DNA from 3 places in the Alteromonas sp. 4NS20-0143 genome. Region 3 is predicted to be linked to each of the others. Evidence: predicted binding sites of a transcription regulator. Region 3 holds the regulator's gene; each other region holds the start of a gene.
What was found. The regulator MetJ, encoded in region 3, represses methionine synthesis genes. The targets are predictions, from matches to a motif close to TAGACGTCTAGACGTCTA.
Positions count from the first base shown of each region.

Region 1 (6,830 bases), on a different contig from region 3:
ATAGGCCTGTTTGAGAACGAGCAACGCGATAATGAATAGCTGACGAGCCAGAGCCCAAAGGCTTTAGAATCAGTTGTTATAGCCGCGTCTAATACCAATTGAGAGTGTGTTAATGTCGATAAAGAAATACGTAAAGTTTGCCACTAAATCCTTTGCGCTGCCCAATGTATGCGTAAGGTTGCGTGAATTACTCGACTGCCCACGCTCAAGCGCTGAAGACATAGGTAACTTAATCAGTATTGACCCCTCGCTTACAGCTAAGGTGCTACGCCTTGCAAACAGTTCTTTGTTCCGTTTTCCCTCTCAAATTGAGTCTGTGTCAAAAGCCATTAACGTGATTGGCGGAGAGGCGCTGTATAACTTAGTTGTCTCTGAAACAGCCAGCACTGCCTTCAAGTGTTTTGATTCTGAACTTATCGATTTAAAGCAACATTGGCATGCGTCTGTTTATTCAGGCATGTTAGCCAAACACCTGGCTATGAGTACCAATGCGAAAGTCATAGAGCGCTTTTTTGTGATGGGAATACTGCAAAACTTAAGCGAGCTTGTAATAGCAAAGCGTTCGCCAGAGCTTTACCAACAATATTTAGACAGTGATAAATCACTACTTCCTTACCAGCGACAAAAGCAGCTTTTCGGTTTTACCTTCGCACACTGTAGCGGTATCATATTGGAAAGTTGGAACTTACCTATTGGTTTATTCTACCCAATCACGCATGTGAACGATGTGGCAAGACAGTCGTCAGATCGTGAAATTGGGGTGCTGGCGTTGTCCAATCGAATTGCAGTGCGTCAGTTAGACGAAGAAAATCATTCAGATATTGAACTTTTTACTTCTGAAATAGCCAATACAGTAAGTTTAGACATGGAAATGGTGAGTAATGCCACTGATTACGCAGAGCGTGAAACAGTGAAAATTGCTGCACTAATCAGATGAGTCAAAGCGTAAACCGCAAAGCGAATATAGTGCTTCAGTAAATATATTACTTAAGCGAATGTTATTATAGCTAGTCATTGCTCACTCGTGGCTCAACGCTCAAATGGACTTGAATAAGTGTTTTTACTTAAAAGCACTCTCAAATAGAAAGTTCATAAAAGCCAATAACAAAAACGATAAAGCCAACGTTAATTTAATTATGCTCACTGACCTCATCAAGACCTGCATCGCGCTGTGCGTTATGTGCACCAGCATCTCTTCATCTGCGCAGGCCACCGATCTTATTCAAACGCTTTACCACGCCGACTTCACTCCGGACACGGACGATACCATCCCGCGATTTAATCTTGATGGCGAGCTGGGCGTTTTGGTAAACACCGGAAATACATCTGCGGCAAGTGTAAAAGCCGCAGTGAATGCCGACCATGAGACCGAAACGTGGAGCAGTGTGTACTTCGCAGAGCTTCTTTATAAAGAAAGTGCCACCATTGGTGCTAAACGAGATATTAGTGCCCAGCGCTTCTTTGGTAGCGCTCAATTTGATTACAAGCTTGTGGCCAATGGTCGTCGAATTTTTATGTATGGCGATTATGAGGATGACAGGTTTACTGGTTATGAGCACCGTGCGTCACTAGCAGCGGGTTATTCAGAGCGACTTTGGCGCAATGAGGATAGCGAATTTCGCTACAGCATTGGCCCTGGTTACAGCTTCATTGAAGCGCAGGCGGACAATAACACCATGGTAAACGACGGCGTTATAGTCAGAGCCTCAGCGGAATACAAATACCGCTGGAGTTCAGGCGCCAAACTCAGGCAATTTGTGAGTACCGAAGCTGGAGAAGAGAACACCAAATCCCGCAGTGAAACCTCTTTATCTGCTAACGTTTTCGGCTCCCTTGCCATGAAGTTATCCTTCATTTTAAACCATGAAACAGATACAGCAGAAGATATAGCGCCTTTAAGCACCGAAACCTCTGTGGCTCTTGTTTACCAATTTTTTTAGACCTTGTATATCCGTTGCGCATTTTACTACTTTCGTCGATTTTTTGACCTTTTCACGTTGACTGTCAATTTTTAATCGGTACACTGCGCGGCACACATCACCGGCAGCGATTTGTATCGTTGTTAATATCCTGAAAATGGTTGTGTTGCGTCGTCAATGAAGTGATCGCAGCGTAACGAAGGGAAAGTTAATCAATAGGACTGTTCAATGAATAAGCGCGTTCTCGCATCGATAATCGCATTCTCACTTGCACCATCTGCTTTTGCTCAAGACAAGCCAAAGCCATTTACTATGGAAGGTGAGTTAGGGTTTATCTCAACAACGGGTAACACAGAAACCACATCGATAAATGCTGGTATTACTGCGCATCAAGAGCTAGAGATGTGGAGCAATGATTACCTTATCGAAGGTCTTTACAAAGAAGAGAGTGTTGAGGGAGACGACGGTGAAGACGTTGAGTTTACATCAGCGCAGAAGTTTTTCGCCTCAGCTCAGGGTAACTATAAATTAGAAAATCCAGATAACCGCTTGTTCGGCTTTGCGTCCTTCGAAGATGACCGCCTTAGCAACTTTAATTATCAAGCTACACTAGCACTGGGTTGGAACCAAAAGGTATTACAGAACGAGAGACATACATTAGAGTATTCAATTGGTCCGGGTTACTCGTTTGTTGAAACGCAAGATGGCGAAGATCAAGACAGTGTTATTGTCCGTGCTTCAACAGCCTACTCGTGGTTAATTTCAGACACGTCTAAGTTTACTCAAACACTGAGTACGGAAGTAGGTTCTGAGAATACAAAGTCTCGTGCTGAATCGGCATTGACTGCAGTGATCTCAGGCAACCTTTCAATGCGTTTGTCGTTCAAAATGGACCATAACTCAGACGTCGCTGATAACAGAGATAATCTTGATACCGAAACAGCAGTTAGCTTGGTATATAACTTCTTTTAAACCAGCCGATTCGCTAGCAGTATTCACTGTTTAGCTATAAAAAAACGCCGCATAGACATTTGTCGATGCGGCGTTTTTATTTGGGCTATTCACCATTTGAACGTGCCGCTATGCAGCCTAGTGCAATATACGTGTCTTTATAGTGCCGTCAATTTGCTGAAGTTCAGCAAGGGCTTCATAGCCTCTGTCTTCTTTAACGTCTACTACAACGTAACCAATTTCAGCGTTCGTTTGAAGGTACTGGGCTTCAATGTTGATGCCTTTCTCTGCAAACGCTTGGTTAATTTGCGTAAGAATACCTGGCTGGTTTTTGTGAACGTGAAGCAAGCGTGAGCGGCTGTTGTGCTCTGGCAGCGATACTTCTGGGAAGTTAACTGCAGACAGGGTTGAACCGTTATCGCTATATTTTGCAAGCTTACCCGCCACTTCAATACCAATATTCTCTTGCGCTTCTTGGGTGCTTCCCCCAACGTGTGGCGTAAGAATGACGTTGTCGAATTCTCGTAAAGGTGATTCAAACTCTTCGCCATTCGACTTAGGCTCTACTGGGAATACGTCAATGGCAGCACCATTTAACTGGCCGCTTTTAAGTGCCCCTGATAGCGCGTCTATATCAACCACTGTTCCGCGAGACGCATTAATGAGTATGCTGCCAGGCTTCATTTGTGACAGCTCTTTTTCACCTATCATGTTTTGCGTTTCAGGTGTCTCAGGTACGTGAAGCGTAACTACGTCAGAGGTGTTAAGCAGTTTCTCTAGAGACTTAACTTGAGCTGAGTTACCCAGCACTAGCTTATCTTCGATGTCAAAAAACTGCACGCGCATGCCCAAGTGTTCTGCCAAGATGCTAAGCTGCGTACCAATGTGGCCATACCCAATAATTCCCAGCGTTTTGCCTCTTGCTTCGTAAGAGCCAACTGCAGTCTTTTCCCATTCTCCGCGGTGTGCTTTTGCATTTTTGCTTGGCACTTGACGAAGTAAAAGAATAATTTGGCCTAGCACTAGCTCGGCAACAGAGCGAGTGTTTGAAAAGGGCGCGTTAAACACAGGAATACCGCGGCGCTGAGTAGCAGCTAGGTCAACTTGGTTTGTACCAATACAAAAGCAACCAATGGCAACGAGCTTTTTAGCGGCATCCACCACCTTCTCAGTAATTTGGGTACGAGAACGGAGTCCGACGAAGTGGGCATCTTTGATTTTTTCAATCAACTCATCTTCTGGAAGAGAAGTTTTAAGATACTCAATGTTTGTGTAACCGTTATTTTTCAGTGTTTCGAGCGCGCTCTGGTGAACACCCTCTAACAATAAAATTCGGATTTTGTCCTTCTCAAGTGAAACTTTACTCATGAACTCGCTGTCTCTCGCTGTTGTGTTTCGGTTCGAAAATATGGGTTGAGCCATCTAGACGTCTAAAAGGAAAATAACAGAAAACGCCCTCAGTTAAAAGGAGTATTTCACTTAAAGGTTTTTACACCTTCATCGGTTGCTGAAAGCACGATATCCGCGCCGCGCAAAGCGAAAATTCCGTTAGTAACAACACCGGGAATATTATTAATTGCTTGCTCTAATTCACGAGGATTGAGTATATCTAAATTGTGGACATCTAAAATGACATTGCCATTGTCGGTCACGACACCCTGACGGTATTCAGGATCGCCACCCAATTTCACTAACTCTCTAGCCACAAAAGAGCGCGCCATAGGGATCACTTCCACCGGAAGGGGGAAATTACCGAGGACAGGAACGCGCTTACTGTCATCAACAATACACACGAACGTTTTTGCCACGCCAGCCACTATTTTCTCACGTGTAAGCGCAGCGCCTCCGCCTTTAATCATATGCTTGTGTTCGGTGACTTCGTCGGCCCCGTCAATATACACCGATAGGTTGCTAACGTCGTTAAGCTCGAAAACCTCAATGCCTAATGCTTTAAGCTTTTCTGTAGAGGCTTCAGAGCTTGATACAGCCCCCTCTATTTTATGTTTGATTTTGCCTAATTCTTCAATAAAAAAGTTAACGGTTGAACCTGTGCCTACTCCAACAATGCTGTCTTGTTCAACATAGTCTATCGCCGCTTTTGCCACTGCTTGTTTTTTCGCGTTCTGATCCATTGTTACTCTCCTTTTGGTTTGCTTGAAGTGTAACCGATAAGGCGCAAAATCGCAGCTTTATGTCTTTAAAAGAAATGGACCTATGATTTGGGCTTAATATCAGAAAAGGTGAGTATTCGCTTAGGGGTCACAATAATATCAACCGGAATATCCCAAGGCTCAAAGGGCAGGGTCTCAACTTCTTGCTCATCGTGTGCAATGCCAATCAAAATGGGCTTCTGTTGAGTAAGTTGAGTAAGTTGAGTAAGTTGAGTAAGTTGAGTAAGTTGAGTAACTTGAGTAAATGCTAGCGTACGGTCGTAGTAACCGCCGCCCATGCCCAGTCGGTTGCCTTTGCTATCAAAGCCCACCAATGGCATTAAAATAACGTCTATGGTGCTAGTGGGAACAACGTTGTGGCAGGCCAGTTCAGGCTCATCAATGTTGTATTTATTTTTTACCAGCGTGGTATGTGGGCCATACTCAAGAAACAGCAGGTGGCCTTTACAAACAGGATGTAGTATGGGCAGTGAGAACGTGGTGGGCATCGTTGTAAGAGCTGATTTAGGACTTGGTGTAAGAGCTGATGCAGCTGTTGATGCTGAGAGAGACGTAGATGAATAATCGAAGCTGCTCGTCACTTCTTTGTGCATATCTTTGGCACGGGTAAACGCATCCTGCATAAAGGCGCTGAGGTCTAGCTCTCCATCATTCACCAAATACCCAGCAATTGTTTTTGCTGCGGCCACGCAGGGTAACGAGTTGAGCTGTTGGCTAATTTGCAGCGCAGAATGTGCACGTTGCTCAGGGGGGATACTATTTCTTACTTTTCTCAGACTCTTGCGCAAATGTTTGCGTAGGCTTGCTTTGCTCTCAACACGTTCAGTATTGGGTAAAAACTCACTCATCGCCATGCTACTCTCAAACCAACTTGCTCTTAATCATGCTTTTAATCATTCCTTCAATGAGTGCACGCTTAATCTAGGCTAGCTCGGTCAAAGCCCTTTTAAAATAGACACTTTTGACCAAGGTATTTTTAACCAATGTATTCTTAACCAAGGCAGTCATAACCAAGATAATCTTATCCAAGGCAATCTTAACCGAGGCAATCTTAACCAAGATAATGATTAAGCACTTTTACCAAGTTTGCTGCATTAATCGGTTTCGTCAACACGTCGTCCAGTCCTCTCTCTTTCAAAGTGTCTGACGTAGTAATAGCATCTGCGGTGAGTGCTACGATAGGGAGGTTAGGGTATTGCGCTTTAATCAGCCTCGATGCTTGGTCGCCCTGAATACCGGGTAAATTGATATCCATTAAAACAAGGTCGGCGTGATTGGATTCAATGTATTCAACGCCTTGTTCACCGGTATCAACAATGGTAAACGCCAGCCCTAATTTTTCAAAAAGCGCTACGATCACCGCTTGGTTAATCTGATGGTCTTCCACAATCAGAATATTAACAGGCCTTGAGATAGAAAGTTGGGCAGAAGCATTTTGAGGGGAGGCTTCTGACACATGATTTTGGTCCATCTGCGCAGATGGAATTGAGATACTGACTCTTGTACCTTCTTGCAGCTTACTTTTAAGCTTTATTGAGCCATCCATTAGCTCAACCAGTTGCTTAGATATACTCAGTCCCAAACCAGAACCAGGTATTTTATGTGCATTATCCATACGCTCGAATCGAGTAAATAGGCGCGCCTGGTCGTCATCGCTAATACCAATACCTTCATCGGAAACAGTAAATATTAAGGCGCCTTTTTTGTATTTTACTAGACAAGTCACCGCCTTATTTCTAGGCGTAAATTTAATGGCATTGGAAAGTATATTTAGCGCAACTTGCCCAAA
Region 1 is NZ_BAAJLR010000003.1:381,874-388,703, reverse strand. It holds gene AC27HD_RS08920 (DUF1289 domain-containing protein) at 1-39, shown strand, start outside; gene AC27HD_RS08915 (HDOD domain-containing protein) at 113-937, shown strand; gene AC27HD_RS08910 (DUF481 domain-containing protein) at 1,041-1,940, shown strand; gene AC27HD_RS08905 (DUF481 domain-containing protein) at 2,148-2,891, shown strand; gene serA (phosphoglycerate dehydrogenase) at 3,009-4,238, opposite strand; gene rpiA (ribose-5-phosphate isomerase RpiA) at 4,346-5,002, opposite strand; gene AC27HD_RS08890 (5-formyltetrahydrofolate cyclo-ligase) at 5,083-5,889, opposite strand; gene AC27HD_RS08885 (ATP-binding protein) at 6,093-6,830, opposite strand, start outside.
Region 1: the regulator MetJ is predicted to act here: its motif matches at 4,294-4,311, upstream of serA (phosphoglycerate dehydrogenase).

Region 2 (6,830 bases), on a different contig from region 3:
TTGTTCCCTTGAACATCGCAATGCCAATCGGCAAATTGGTCGCCGCGATAGTCATCTTCTTCCAGTTTATGGCGTTGGATCATGGTGCCCATGGCGCCATCTAGAATTAAAATTCTTTCTTTTGCGGCACTGGCTAAACTAGCTCGTGCTTTCGAATCAAAATCGTTACTCACGCGTTACCTCTTTGGCTGTGGTTTTTCAGCTAACTGGCTTAAATCGTACGGCGTTGTTTGATAAACGTAATAGTTAAGCCAATTTGTAAACAATAGACTTCCATGGGAGCGCCATTGAACTAAAGGCGGTTTAGTAGGGTCATTGTCAGTGAAATAATTGTTCGGCACCGCTGGGTGTTGACCAGCCTGCACGTCACGCAGATATTCGTCTTTTAGCGTGTCCGGTTCGTACTCGGGGTGTCCGGTAACAAACACCATCCGTTTGTCTTCAGAAGCTACAATGTAAGCGCCCACTTCCTCTGACTCAGCCACTACATTAAGACCTTCAACACCATTATAAAGTGATGTGTCTATGTGACCGTAACGAGAGTGTGGTGCTGCAAAGGGAGAGTCAAATCCACGCAGTAATTCGTTGTTTGGATCGTTGACATTGTGCTGGTAAACGCCTGAAAACTTTTCGTTTCGAAGCTCCCGCGTCACGCCGTAGAAATGATACATTGCCGCGTGAGCAGCCCAGCATAAATAGAGGGTTGAGTTAACGTGGCGCTGGGCCCACTCCAAAATAGTTTTCATATTTTCCCAATACTTTACCTCTTCATAATCGAGTAAAGCAAGGGGGGCACCCGTGACAATCAATCCGTCATACTTTTTATTCGCCACGCTGGAAAACTCGTGATAAAAGGCATCCATATGAGACTGTGGCGTATTTTTTGGTGCTTGGTTATCGATGCGAATAAAGTCCACATTAATTTGCAATGGCGTATTAGACAACAATCTCAGTAACTGCACTTCTGTCTCTATCTTATTGGGCATTAAATTAAGAATACCCACTTCAAGAGGACGAATTTCCTGACTCGCCGCTCTATCCATATCCATAGTGAATATGTTTTCACCTAACAAGACATTCTGAGCAGGCAGTTGCACAGGGATACGGATTGGCATAAATAACTCCAGTCGAAAAAAACGATAACTGTATTGTGGCGAATACTGTGAATATGTCAACATCTTTACGTCTAGACGTCTAAACGCAAAGTTGGTAGGGAAGTGGAGGAAACTGGGAGGGAAGTGTATGAGCGCTAGATAAGAGTAAGAAAGATTAGAAAATATATAAGTGGCATGCGCGCATCACGCACCATTAAGACAAACGCAAAGAAATACTGAAAGGTAGCAGCAATAAAGAACTAGCAGCCCGACTTGTGCACCATAACAAGCATCTCGGCTTCGGCACGGGGAATATCGCAGGTTTCAATGATTTCTTCAATCGTGGCGCCTTGTTTGACTAAATCAGCAGCCCGCTGATACAGCTTTAACGATGGATCTTGAAATTTTAGCTCTCGAAGCTGATTGTCCACGTCTTGCTGCTTTTCATCAATACGCTGTAAATGCTTACTGATCACAACGCTTCTAGCCTGAATTTCAGATTGCTGGTTGTTAGCATCATTAACTTGGACAGCAATGTTCGACAGCTCTGTTGAGACCTTGACGGTAAGGTTTTCTAACAATTCAGTTGTTTTGCGAAGTTTTGTATAAAGCACTATAACGGCGATAATAAGTAAAAAACTGATTATCGCGAGTATACATTCAACCAGTGACAGAGCAGCAAGCTGCAAGTCCATATGCGACACACCTAAATGAGACAGGGATACAAGGGGGAGCTGACGGCACACGTGCCATCAGCTCTACTTTCACTACATAGTACTTACTAAAGCCTAGTCACTAAATACTACTCAGCTCGTCCCACTCTTCATCGCTTAGCAACTTGTTCAAATCGACTAAGATAAGAAGCTCGCCATCGCGATTGCTTACGCCTTGTATAAACTTAGCACTTTCTTCAGTGCCTACGTTTGGCGCACTATCAATTTCAGACGACTTCAGATACACCACTTCAGCGACGCTATCGACGAGTATGCCAACGACTTGTTCATCAGACTCTATGATAACAATACGCGTATTGTCGGTAACTTCGGTAGGAGGTAAACCAAAGCGTGCTCGCGTATCGATAACCGTAACAACGTTACCACGCAAGTTTATTATTCCTAACACATAGTCAGGCGCACCGGGCACCGGCGCTATTTCGGTATAACGCAATACTTCTTGTACCTGCATTACATTAATACCGTATGTTTCATCACCTAGGCGATATGTCACCCACTGAAGGACTTCATCGTTGCTGTCAGTGCCGTTATTTTTCATCTTTTCGTCGCTCATGAACCTGGCTCCCGTACTATGGCGTCTGGTCGTTGCTGCCTAAGCCTTTGTTAAGCATAGATATTAATTCTTCAACGTCAATTAATGCACACATCTTTTCTTTAACCATCCCCGCTAACCAAGGACGTTTACCAGTGGATCCGCGCCATTTGACATCATCTTTTGTTAAATTAACGGTGTTAACGAGCTTTTCGCTAGCTAATCCCCATTCGCTTTCTCCCAACATGATCATGTATCGATAGTTAAGAGATTCAGCGAGTTCTTCGGTATATTTTTCTGGCATTACCCACTTTGCTGAGTCTACTACACTTAGTTTAGACTCTCTGTGCAACATTACACCCATAAACCAGTCAGGTTTTCCAAAAAGTGGTGCAATTTTATCTATTTGGTGAATTCCACCAAGGGTGGTTAATGGAACGGCAAGGGTTAACCCTGCCACTTCAAAAAATAACGCCTGAAAACGAAAGTCTAGACTATCTTGTAGTGCAACCTTCGTTTTTGCAGCTATTGTTTCTTCATCGCGACTTTTTTCAGTAGACGAAGAATCTCTAATTTCCAGTTCATCTGTGGTGATAACCCCAGGCGTTTTTACACTGGAATCAGCTACGTTTTCGTGTTCTGTTAATTGACGGCTATCTTTCGCACTACTTAGTTCACGTAAGCTATTCTTTTCATAAATGCCGTGCTCAGAAACGTTTTGCTCAGCTTTCAATGTAACGGCATCAATCACATCGTTATCTTGAGGCAGCGGTATAGTATCTTTAACTAACCGCTCCTCAGTAATGTGATGAGAAGCTTGCTCAAGCAGCTTAGCTGCCCGTGCGGTTGCGTCGTCAGCCACTGCAGGCTCTTTGAGCAAACCATCTAAATACGCTTCCATCACGTCTTCACGTGCAAACGGAGACTGCTTACTCATCGCTCATTATTTCCCTAACACTTCAAGCAGTTTACCGTAGGCCGCAACGCCTCGTGTTTTCGGATAGGCCGCTGAAATGGGCAATTGCACCAAGCTAGCATCTCTAAAATGCGTATCAACTGGAATAACGCCTTCCCAAACACGCTCACCGTAATCGCTCATTAAGCGCTTACGCGATTCAAGGGCCGCGTTTGTTCGTTTATCGAACATGGTTGGAATAATGCAGGTATCAAAACTTTTGCCCAATGAGCGCCCCATTATTTCCATTGTACGAATCATTCTATCTAAACCTTTTAACGCCAGGTATTCGGTTTGTGTCGGCACGATAACCTTGTCACACGCTGCCAGTGCATTCACCATCAACACACCTAATACAGGTGGACAGTCGATAATAGCCACATCAAATTCGTTGTCGACTTTTGCCAGCGCTTTCTTAAGCACTAAGCCCATGCCCTGTTCACTCCCCATGGTTCTATCAAGGGTAGCAAGCGCCATTGTTGCCGGTAGTACATAGAGATTATCTATTTTGGTTGGGCAAAGGCAATCTAAAACGTTATCGGCCGTTAAACTGGCAGACTTAATAAAAATGTCGTAAACCGAATGACTTAGCGCTTCAGCATCTATACCAAAATAGTAACTTAACGATGAGTGAGGGTCGGTATCAATGAGTAACACGCGCTTACCTTGCTGCGCGAGCAAACCGCCTAAACTCACGGTGGTAGTAGTTTTACCTACCCCACCCTTTTGATTTGCTACTGTCCATACCTTCACGACATAAAGTCCACTACACGATTAATACACTAACGCATTTCACAAAGAATGCAGTTGCTCATATCATCAACATTAATATTTTGCGTTGATATATTCGCCACGGCAACCGCTTGAGGCATGCCGTAAACCACACAGGAGTCTTGATCCTGGGCCCAAATTGTAGCGCCTTTCTCTTTTAACTTTCTACAGCCCTCGCGCCCGTCGGCTCCCATACCAGTGAGAATTATCCCCAATACGTCGCCAGAGAAAGCCCGCTCTAACGAGCTAAAGGTAAGGTCAACACTTGGCTTGTAGTTAACCTTGTCAGCACTGCTAGCATCGACAATAGCAATCTTTTTTTGCCCGCCCACAGTTTCAATGAGCATTTGTCTACCGCCAGGGGCCAAGTAAGCCTGACCAGGCATTAAAATGTCTCCGTGTTCAGCTTCTTTCACGCCTATTTTACAGTTTGCATCTAACCGCTGCGCAAACGCCGTCGTAAAAGTGCCAGGCATGTGCTGAACTAAAATAATTGGATACGGAAAATCTGAGGGTAAAGGCATTAGCACTTTTTGAAGCGCTACCGGACCACCCGTTGAAGCGCCAATGGCAAGGCACTTATATCGCTTACCCGTTGCTTTAACCGACGAAACCGTAGGCTGCTTAGCTGCGTCTTTATGACCCGAAAGCAATCCAGACGTTTTAAAAAAGGCCTGTTTCGGTGCATTAGGGGGTAATCGTCGGGTTTCCTCAGATCTAAACGTGGGGCGTTTCAGCCCTATACCTCTGCGCGCAATCAAACGAACTTTAGTACACAACAGTCGCGTCGCATCTTTTCTATCTTGCGCTATATCTTCAAATTTCTTCGGTAGAAAATCGAGTGCACCTGCTTCTAATGCATCTAACGTTGCTTGCGCCCCATGATGGGTTAACGAAGAAAACATTAAAATAGGGATGGGCTTATTTTCCATGATGGCTTTAACCGCCGAAATGCCGTCCATAACGGGCATTTCTACGTCCATCGTAATTACGTCGGGAGATAGCTCTTTAATTTTATCAAGGGCATCTCTGCCGTTTCTAGCTTCACCTACAACCTCTAACTCTCTATCTTCATCGAGTATTTCTCTTACTCGACGACGATAAAACGTTGAGTCGTCCACGACCAGGACTTTAAAGACCATGGATTACTTTTCCTATTGTTTGTAAACCAGCTTATTATGGCTTACGAGCATACCGCTTCAGAAGGCTTGGAATATCTAAGATCAACGCAATACCACCGTCTGAGGTTATCGTTGCGCCTGCCATTCCTGGAGTGCCCTGTAGCAGCGCATCCAATGGCTTGATCACCACTTCTTCTTGCCCTATTAATGCATCGACAACAAAACCAACTTGTCGGGTACCAACTTGCACCACGACCACATGCCCTTTCTCTCTCTCGATAGACTTAGGCCCTCTGATTAGCCAGTCGCCAAGGAAAAATAACGGTATGGCTTTAGAGCGAACTATCATTGTTAACTGTCCATCAACCGTATTGGTCTTTTTGATGTCCATGTTAATTATTTCACTGACAGAGCCTAGAGGTAATGCAAAGGTTTGCTTACCAATTATAATCATCAGTGTTGGCAAAATAGCTAGGGTAAGTGGAACTTTTATCTCTAAACGAGTGCCCTTACCAAGCTGAGAGTCGATATTTACCGTACCGTTGAGCTGATTTATCTTAGTTTTCACCACGTCCATGCCAACGCCACGACCGGAAATATCGCTGATTTCCGTTTTCGTAGAGAAGCCCGGTGCAAAAATAAGATTAAACGCTTCAACGTCTGACATTCGCGCTGCGGCGTCGGCGTCTAGCACACCGCGACTGATAGCAATTTCCTTTAATTTTTCAGGGTCCATGCCCTTACCGTCGTCTTCGATGGTAAGTAAAATGTGATCACCTTCCTGCGATGCAGATAGCTTAACCGTTCCCATTCTTGGTTTGCCAGAAGCTGCTCGGTCATCTGGCATTTCCACACCGTGGTCGACGGAGTTTCTCACCAAGTGAACCAGCGGATCGGCAAGTGCTTCCACCAAGTTTTTATCTAAATCTGTTTCTTCACCTTCAAGCTCTAGGGTAATCTCTTTTTTGAGACTTCGCGCTAAATCACGAACAACCCTTGGGAAGCGGCCAAATACTTTCTTAATTGGCTGCATCCGAGTTTTCATTACCGCGCCCTGTAGGTCTCCGGTAACCACATCTAAGTTTGCTATCGCCTTAGACATGCTCTCATCGTTGGTGTTTATACCAAGGCTTATCAATCTATTACGAACGAGTACCAGTTCGCCCACCATATTCATTATTTGATCTAAGCGTTTAGTATCAACACGAACGGTGGTTTCAGCTGGCGGTGAGCTAGGTGAAGCTTTCTTCTCGTCTTTCTTACCAGCATCTTTACTTGCTGGGGCTGCAGATGCTGCCTTACTGGGCGCTGACGCAGCAGGTGCCGCTTTAGCCGCAGCGGGTGCAGATTGCTTTGCCTTTTGTATAGCTTCAGTCGCCGCTTTATCAACATTAGGCTCTGGTGCTTTGGTATCTGAGGCGCTTTGAACGGTTGGGCCTTGCCCTGAACCGTGAAGTTGGTCTAGCAGCGCTTCAAATTCATCGTCAGTAATTTCTTCATCGCCGGACGCAGATGTGGATTTTGGCGCTGGCTGACTGGGTGCAGCGCTTTCTTCTGCGGCGCTGAACTTGCCTTTACCGTGAAGGTCATCAAGAAGGGCTTCAAACTCATCGTCGGTAATAT
Region 2 is NZ_BAAJLR010000002.1:323,851-330,680, forward strand. It holds gene AC27HD_RS05140 (homocysteine S-methyltransferase family protein) at 1-173, opposite strand, end outside; gene metA (homoserine O-succinyltransferase MetA) at 177-1,115, opposite strand; gene AC27HD_RS05150 (DUF2802 domain-containing protein) at 1,355-1,789, opposite strand; gene AC27HD_RS05155 (chemotaxis protein CheW) at 1,890-2,381, opposite strand; gene AC27HD_RS05160 (chemotaxis protein CheW) at 2,398-3,297, opposite strand; gene AC27HD_RS05165 (ParA family protein) at 3,304-4,068, opposite strand; gene AC27HD_RS05170 (protein-glutamate methylesterase/protein-glutamine glutaminase) at 4,098-5,228, opposite strand; gene AC27HD_RS05175 (chemotaxis protein CheA) at 5,263-6,830, opposite strand, start outside.
Region 2: the regulator MetJ is predicted to act here: its motif matches at 1,180-1,197, upstream of metA (homoserine O-succinyltransferase MetA).

Region 3 (6,830 bases):
TGCGAATTTTAACGTATTGCTCGCTAACAAGCTAACTGAAATCTGTTGGGTCAATATCCACCGACCATCGCACTTTTGTCGCCTGAGGCAGTGCCTGCAAAAACGGCAGTGACTGGCGTAATACGCTATGAAGTGGAGCCCGCTTGTTGTGGCTGCATATCAACATAAACCGAAAGCGCCCCTGTCGTTTTTCTATTAACGATGGAAAAGGGCCACTCATTTCTATGTCATTGTTGCTCGCCGCAAACACACTGCGGCTTCCACTTAAAAAGGCAAACGCCAACGCACTGTCAGCAGCTTCACAGCGCACCACAAATTGACTGATATAAGGAGGTAGCCCTGCCGCCTTTCGCTCCATTAATGCATGGCGGGCAAAATGGCCATAGCCGTTATTCACTAAATCTTGTAACAGCGGATGGTGGGGGTTGTGAGTTTGTAACCACATTTCGCCGGGCTTGCTGGCTCTTCCTGCACGCCCTGCAAGCTGAGTGACTAGCTGTGCTAACTTTTCAGGCGCTCTAAAATCGGCGCTAAACAAGGCACCATCGCAATCAAGCACGGCCACAAGCGTAACGTGAGGAAAGTGATGCCCTTTCGACAATATCTGAGTGCCAACAAGTAATTGATACTCCTGGCGATTAATGGCATCTAAGGTTTGATGAAGTTTATCCTTTCCTCGCACCGTATCGCTATCAATACGCACCTGCTTAACATCTGGAAACAAAGAGGCTAGCCCGTCTTCCACTTGCTCTGTGCCGGTACCTGCGGTAACGAGGGACGCGCTGTGACAAGCTTCACATTGCCTTGGCATTGCCCTGGTGCCGGCGCAGTGGTGACACTGCAACCGATTTTGCGACTTATGCACGGTGTAAGGTCTGTCACATCGCTTGCAGGTTACCGTTTCACCACAGTGGTGGCACAATAACGCAGGCGCATATCCGCGACGATTCACAAATACCAGCACTTGGTTTCCCGCATTAATATGCTGGCGCATGATGGTTAACAGCGCTTGTGATATACCGTAATGCAGAGGTTGATCTCGCGCATCTAGAAGATGCTGGTGGGTATTCTGTGCACCACCTGCTCGGCGGGTAAGGTGTAAATGGGCGTACCGCCCACCTAAAGCGTTATTAAGGCTTTCTAAAGCGGGGGTTGCACTACCTAACAGTAAAGGAATACTGTGTTGTTTCGCTCTCATCGCCGCCAAGTCGCGGGCGTGATAGCGAAGCCCATCTTGCTGCTTAAACGACTCATCATGCTCTTCATCTACAATGATCATCCCTGGGTTAGCAAGAGGAGTAAAAATTGCTGAACGGGTTCCAATAACGATGCCTAACTCACCAGATTTTGCCCGCTGCCATACCCGCAGCCGAGCTTTATCAGAAAGCTGGGAGTGCAATACCCCAACATCGATACTGAAACGCTTCTCAAAGCGAGACACGGTTTGTGGAGTCAATCCAATTTCGGGGACAAGTATAAGTATTTGTTTACCGGCTTGTAATAAAGGCTCGATGGCCTGTAAGTAGACCTCGGTTTTTCCGCTTCCCGTCACGCCTTCAAGCAAACTGACGGCAAATTTACCCTGCTGCTGATTAAGCGCTGCAATGGCAACAGACTGCTCGGTATCGGGAATGGGCTTTTCATCAATGGTTATGGTCGATAGCCATTCTTGCTCTCGCACTTCAGGCACTACATCAACCACTTCGGCAAGTGACTTATCTATAAGGGATTTAACCGCTGGCGCACCAAATAACTTTCGACTTTGCTGCGCTGACAAACTGGATTTTTGTAGCGCCTCAAAAAATGCTTTTTGTTTTGGTGCCCGTGTTAGTTCATCAGATGAAGTGTGTTCCCCCGTTTCAGTCAGCCGTATTCTTTCTTCTGGCAATACTTGCGCTGTTTCACCCTTTCTCAATAAAACAGGAAGCATGGTGTGAAGCACTTCACCGGGTGCATGATGATAATATTGCCACAGCCACTGTGCCATTTTCAAAAGCACTGCATCTATGACGGGAGCTTCATCAAGTACCGTCTCTATGGCCTTTAACTTATCGGCATTCTCTATCTCAGGAGCGTCTTTGTTTGGCTCGTCAACAACAATACCCACCAGCTTTCTTGGGCCAAAGGGCACGCGCACTCTCACGCCTGCGGCTAAATCGCAATGATAAGTATAAGTAAACAACTGTCGCAGAGGCACTGGCACCGCAACACAAATATAAGCCATGGTAGAACGCACCTCTAAAGCTACTGTCTTCGTTGTTTATTAGGCCCGATAGCTAACCGTTAATATGACGAGCTTATACGACGAGCTAATATAACGAGCACAGTTAACAAGAATGAATACTCACGATTAGCGTGAGAGTTAAGATATGGGATATTTAAACACAGATTTCATCGCTGCCATAAAACCATCTCAAATAGTTTTAGATTACCTTACTAACCCTATTTTTTGACCCTATTTTTTGCTTTGGTTACACAATACCAGTCCGCATAGATAATTACCCACTCAGCGAGATTTAAAATGTTCGTAATCGCGGCGTGTTACCGCAGGTGCAGTGGCTCTATATCAAGGTGACACAACAAAGAGTACGGATATTTTAAACTCATAAAGCGCTTGATCGCTGGCGCAGCTTCCTTTATTATCCGCCGCTCTTTTGCGATGGGTTGTTCTAAGAACCGCTCATCATTTGAATATTAAGTTACGTATGGTGTTTGGCTTCGGGCTGAATAGCGATACGGCCTTATTGTGAGGTAATCCCATGAAACAAGGTATCCACCCAGAATACGCTGAAATGACAGCAACATGCTCTTGCGGAAACGTAATGAAAATCCGCTCTACAATGGGTAAAGACATCAACCTAGACGTATGTTCTTCTTGCCACCCATTCTACACTGGTAAACAACGTAACGTTGATACTGGTGGTCGTGTTGATCGCTTCAAGAAGCGTTTCGGTGCTCTTAGCAAGAAATAAACTTCGTACTTTTTTAAGTATTGAGTTGGAAAAGCGCCTTAGGGCGCTTTTTTATTGCCTGCTTTTTAGATAGCTTTTGAATGACCAGCTCCATGGGCTTCTGCATAAACAGAAGATAGAACCGCCATTGAGCGACAAAGAGAACAGGTATCATAGTGCGCGAGCACTAGAAAACACTGTGCGCGAGCACTAGAAAACACTGAATTGTGCGCGAGCACTAGAAAACACTGAATTGTGCGCGAGCACTAGAAAACACTGAATTGTGCGCGAGCACAAGAGAGCGCTGGCAGTGCGTTGATAGATCTCAGATATGAAGACCTAATGAGTGACGTTTTTAGCGAAATGCGTATCCCAATTTCCCTGGCTTTGTTTTGCGCACGCCTCCTCACTATCAAAACGCACAGATACAGGCTTAGACTTAATTCCTTCCAGCGCTATCTCTACCTGCGTTATAAATGTCGCCTCCCAGTTTTGTTCAAGCGCGCGGTTGCGATTTATTTCGGTGTCAAACACGGCCACAATCTCTGGGTTGCGCCAGTGCCCTAAATGAGTGAGCCAAACAAAGCCATTGTCTTGTTTTTTTAGCCCCTCGCAAACCTCAGTAAGCTCGCTGATTAATCGACGTTCTGTCATATTTTCACATTCACCATTTTTATTCATTAAAGCCGCTAGCCCGAAGCTTAAGCATTAGAATTTATATTTGCTAGGGCTTTTCTCTTTACTGGATAGCTATTTGAAACGTCGCTTTTAAAGAGCTAGCGTCTAAATACCTAGTTTCTATGTATATAACTCTTCAACAGTTTTCTCTGTATCAGAAGGCTCTCAATCAGGTAGCTTACTGTCAGGTAATTCAATGCCAGGTCGCTCTATGCCAAGCGCCTTTTCGCCGGTCTTGTTGACTCGCTATTTTAATTTTGACTCATTATTTGAAAGACCGTACAAATACAGAAGAAATATGAGATAAAAAATAAACATAATATGTATGAATGACAAACATAGTCTGCTTTTACTGGTCTAACGAGTTTCTCTCACCTACATTAATTATGACCCATTAGCGTAATTAAGTAGCACAATAGAGCACGCCCTAGTAACTCTGATCAGATATGTAGACCACCATGGCCTGTGTTAGTGTTACCACGTGCGCTCAAGCAAGAATAACACAGATAAATAACACGGATAACAGTCCGGATTTGATGCAGCTAGCCTTTAAAAAAATGGCCAGTAGGCGCTACCCTTTAAACATATAGCAATATCCATGAACCCTACACTCAAGGAATCTATTTCACATGTCAGATTTTAGACAACGCGCTCTCGATTATCACGCCAAGCCTACGCCAGGAAAAATAAGCGTTGAGCTATCGACACCCGCAGACAGCGTTGATGATTTAGCGCTTGCTTACAGCCCAGGCGTTGCCGAGCCAGTAAGAGAAATAGCTGAAGATCCAGACAACGCATACAAGTATACGGCTAAAGGCAATTTGGTGGCGGTTATCAGTAATGGTACTGCTATTTTAGGCTTAGGTAATCTGGGTCCACTAGCCTCAAAACCGGTAATGGAAGGTAAAGCGCTGCTGTTTAAGCGTTTTGCTGGTATCGACGCTATTGATATTGAAGTGAAGCACAGAACTACCGAAGAGTTTATCAATACGGTAGCGAATATTGCTGATACGTTCGGCGGTATCAATCTTGAAGATATCAAAGCGCCAGAGTGCTTTGAAATAGAGCAAGAGCTTATTAAGCGCTGTAAAATCCCCGTCTTTCACGATGACCAACACGGCACCGCAATTGTCACCGCAGCCGGAATGCTTAACGCGCTAGAAATTCAGGGCAAAAATATCGAAAATGCCAAAATTGTCTGTCTAGGAGCGGGAGCCGCTGCCGTGGCCTGTATGGAGTTGCTAATAAAATGCGGTGCACAGCGCGAGCGTATTTACATGCTCGACAGAAAAGGAGTGATACACACTCGTCGCGAAGACTTAACAGAACATAAATCGTTATTTGCTAACAACACCGACAAGCGAACCCTAGAAGACGTCATGGACGGTGCTGATATATTTGTGGGCGTGTCTGGCCCAGACCTTCTTCCTCCGGAAACATTGGCGCTTATGGCCGATAACCCTATCGTGTTCGCTTGCTCTAACCCAGACCCTGAAATCAGGCCAGACCTCGCTCATGCGGTACGAGATGATCTCATTATGGCAACCGGTCGCTCAGATTACCCAAATCAGGTAAACAATGTACTTTGCTTCCCGTTTATCTTCCGCGGCGCATTAGACGTACGAGCAAGCGCTATAAACGATGAAATGAAAGTAGCTGCCGTTGAGGCACTGCGCGCCATAACAAAAGAAGAAGTACCTGCTGAGGTGCTTGCCGCGAGCAATAGCAAAAGTCTTAGTTTCTCAAAGGACTACATTATCCCTAAACCCATGGACCCCCGCTTGTGCGAACGCATTGCTAGTGCAGTATCAAAAGCTGCCATAGACTCTGGGGTAGCTGGCATTTAAGACGTTCAGTCTTAGCCATTACGCTTGAGAAACAGGCTTAATAAAAAGGCGTATGAGCGAGTGTAAAACACAGACGCTACGTTTTGATAAGTCGGCCTTATTAACCTGATTTTATTAAAGCGCTTTTATTAAAGCGGCTTTATTAAATTGAGCACCTAAGTATGACAGCGTCACACTGTCATACTTAGGTGCATTCGCTCTACCCTATTCTTCGGTAGGCTCATTTTCGAAGCTGGGATCAATGCCCATCTCTTCCATAATTCTTCTTGCTTCTGCAGGCACTCTGTTGCCGTTGTCTTTACGCAAATCATCATCGTTCGGTAAAGGCTGACCTGTAAAGGCATGAAGAAATGCCTCACACAACAATTCTGAGTTAGTTGCATGTCGCAAGTTATTAATTTGGCGACGGGTGCGTTCGTCAGTTAACGCTTTCAGCACATTAATCGGTATTGAAACAGTGACTTTTTTTACCTGTTCGCTTTTCTTACCGTGCTCTGCGTAGGGGTGTATATATTTACCATTCCATTCTGCCATAGTACTAACTCGGTCTTATTTTATTTATGTTATGAAGGGAAATTCTAAACGAGTTCACGAAAAGGTCAATTGAGCAGTGTAAACCTCTTGACGTCTAGACATATATTCTTTAATTTAGACGTCTAAACGTCTATCCATATCGCTAGTAGAGAGAAAAAATACATGGTTTCTTATGCACAAGGCATTGATGCGCTCAACCAGTCCCTATCGGAACTGCGTGATATTGACGTCTCCTTTGAGTTTTTCCCCCCTAAAACGGAAGCCATGGAGCAAACTCTATGGAAATCAGTTGAGCGTTTAGCACCACTGAAGCCAAGCTACATGTCGGTGACATATGGAGCAAATAGTGGCGAACGAGACAGAACTCACGATGTGGTCAAGCGCATTCAGCAGCAAACAGGCGTCGCCGCAGTTCCTCATCTTACTTGCGTTGACGCCAGTAAAGACGAATTAAGGCAAATTGCGCAAGACTACTGGGATTCAGGAATACGCCGCATTGTTGCTTTGCGTGGTGATTTACCGCCGGGCATGGATAACACTGAAATGTATGCATCGGATTTAGTGGCCTTACTGAAAGAGGTTGCTGATTTTGATATATCAGTTGCTGCCTACCCTGAAAAACACCCCGAAGCTCGCAATGCGCAGTTCGACCTGCTGAATTTGAAGCGCAAAGCAGAAGCCGGTGCTACCGAGGCCATTTCACAGTTTTTCTTTGATACTAGCGTATTCCTGCGATTTAGAGACCGGGCCGCTGCTGCCGGCGTTGATTTAGACTTAGTGCCAGGTATTCTTCCAGTGACAAACTATCAAACCCTTGTGA
Region 3 is NZ_BAAJLR010000008.1:40,663-47,492, reverse strand. It holds gene priA (primosomal protein N') at 32-2,224, opposite strand; gene rpmE (50S ribosomal protein L31) at 2,760-2,972, shown strand; gene AC27HD_RS15270 (hypothetical protein) at 3,291-3,605, opposite strand; gene AC27HD_RS15265 (malic enzyme-like NAD(P)-binding protein) at 4,259-5,476, shown strand; gene metJ (met regulon transcriptional regulator MetJ) at 5,681-6,010, opposite strand; gene metF (methylenetetrahydrofolate reductase) at 6,173-6,830, shown strand, end outside.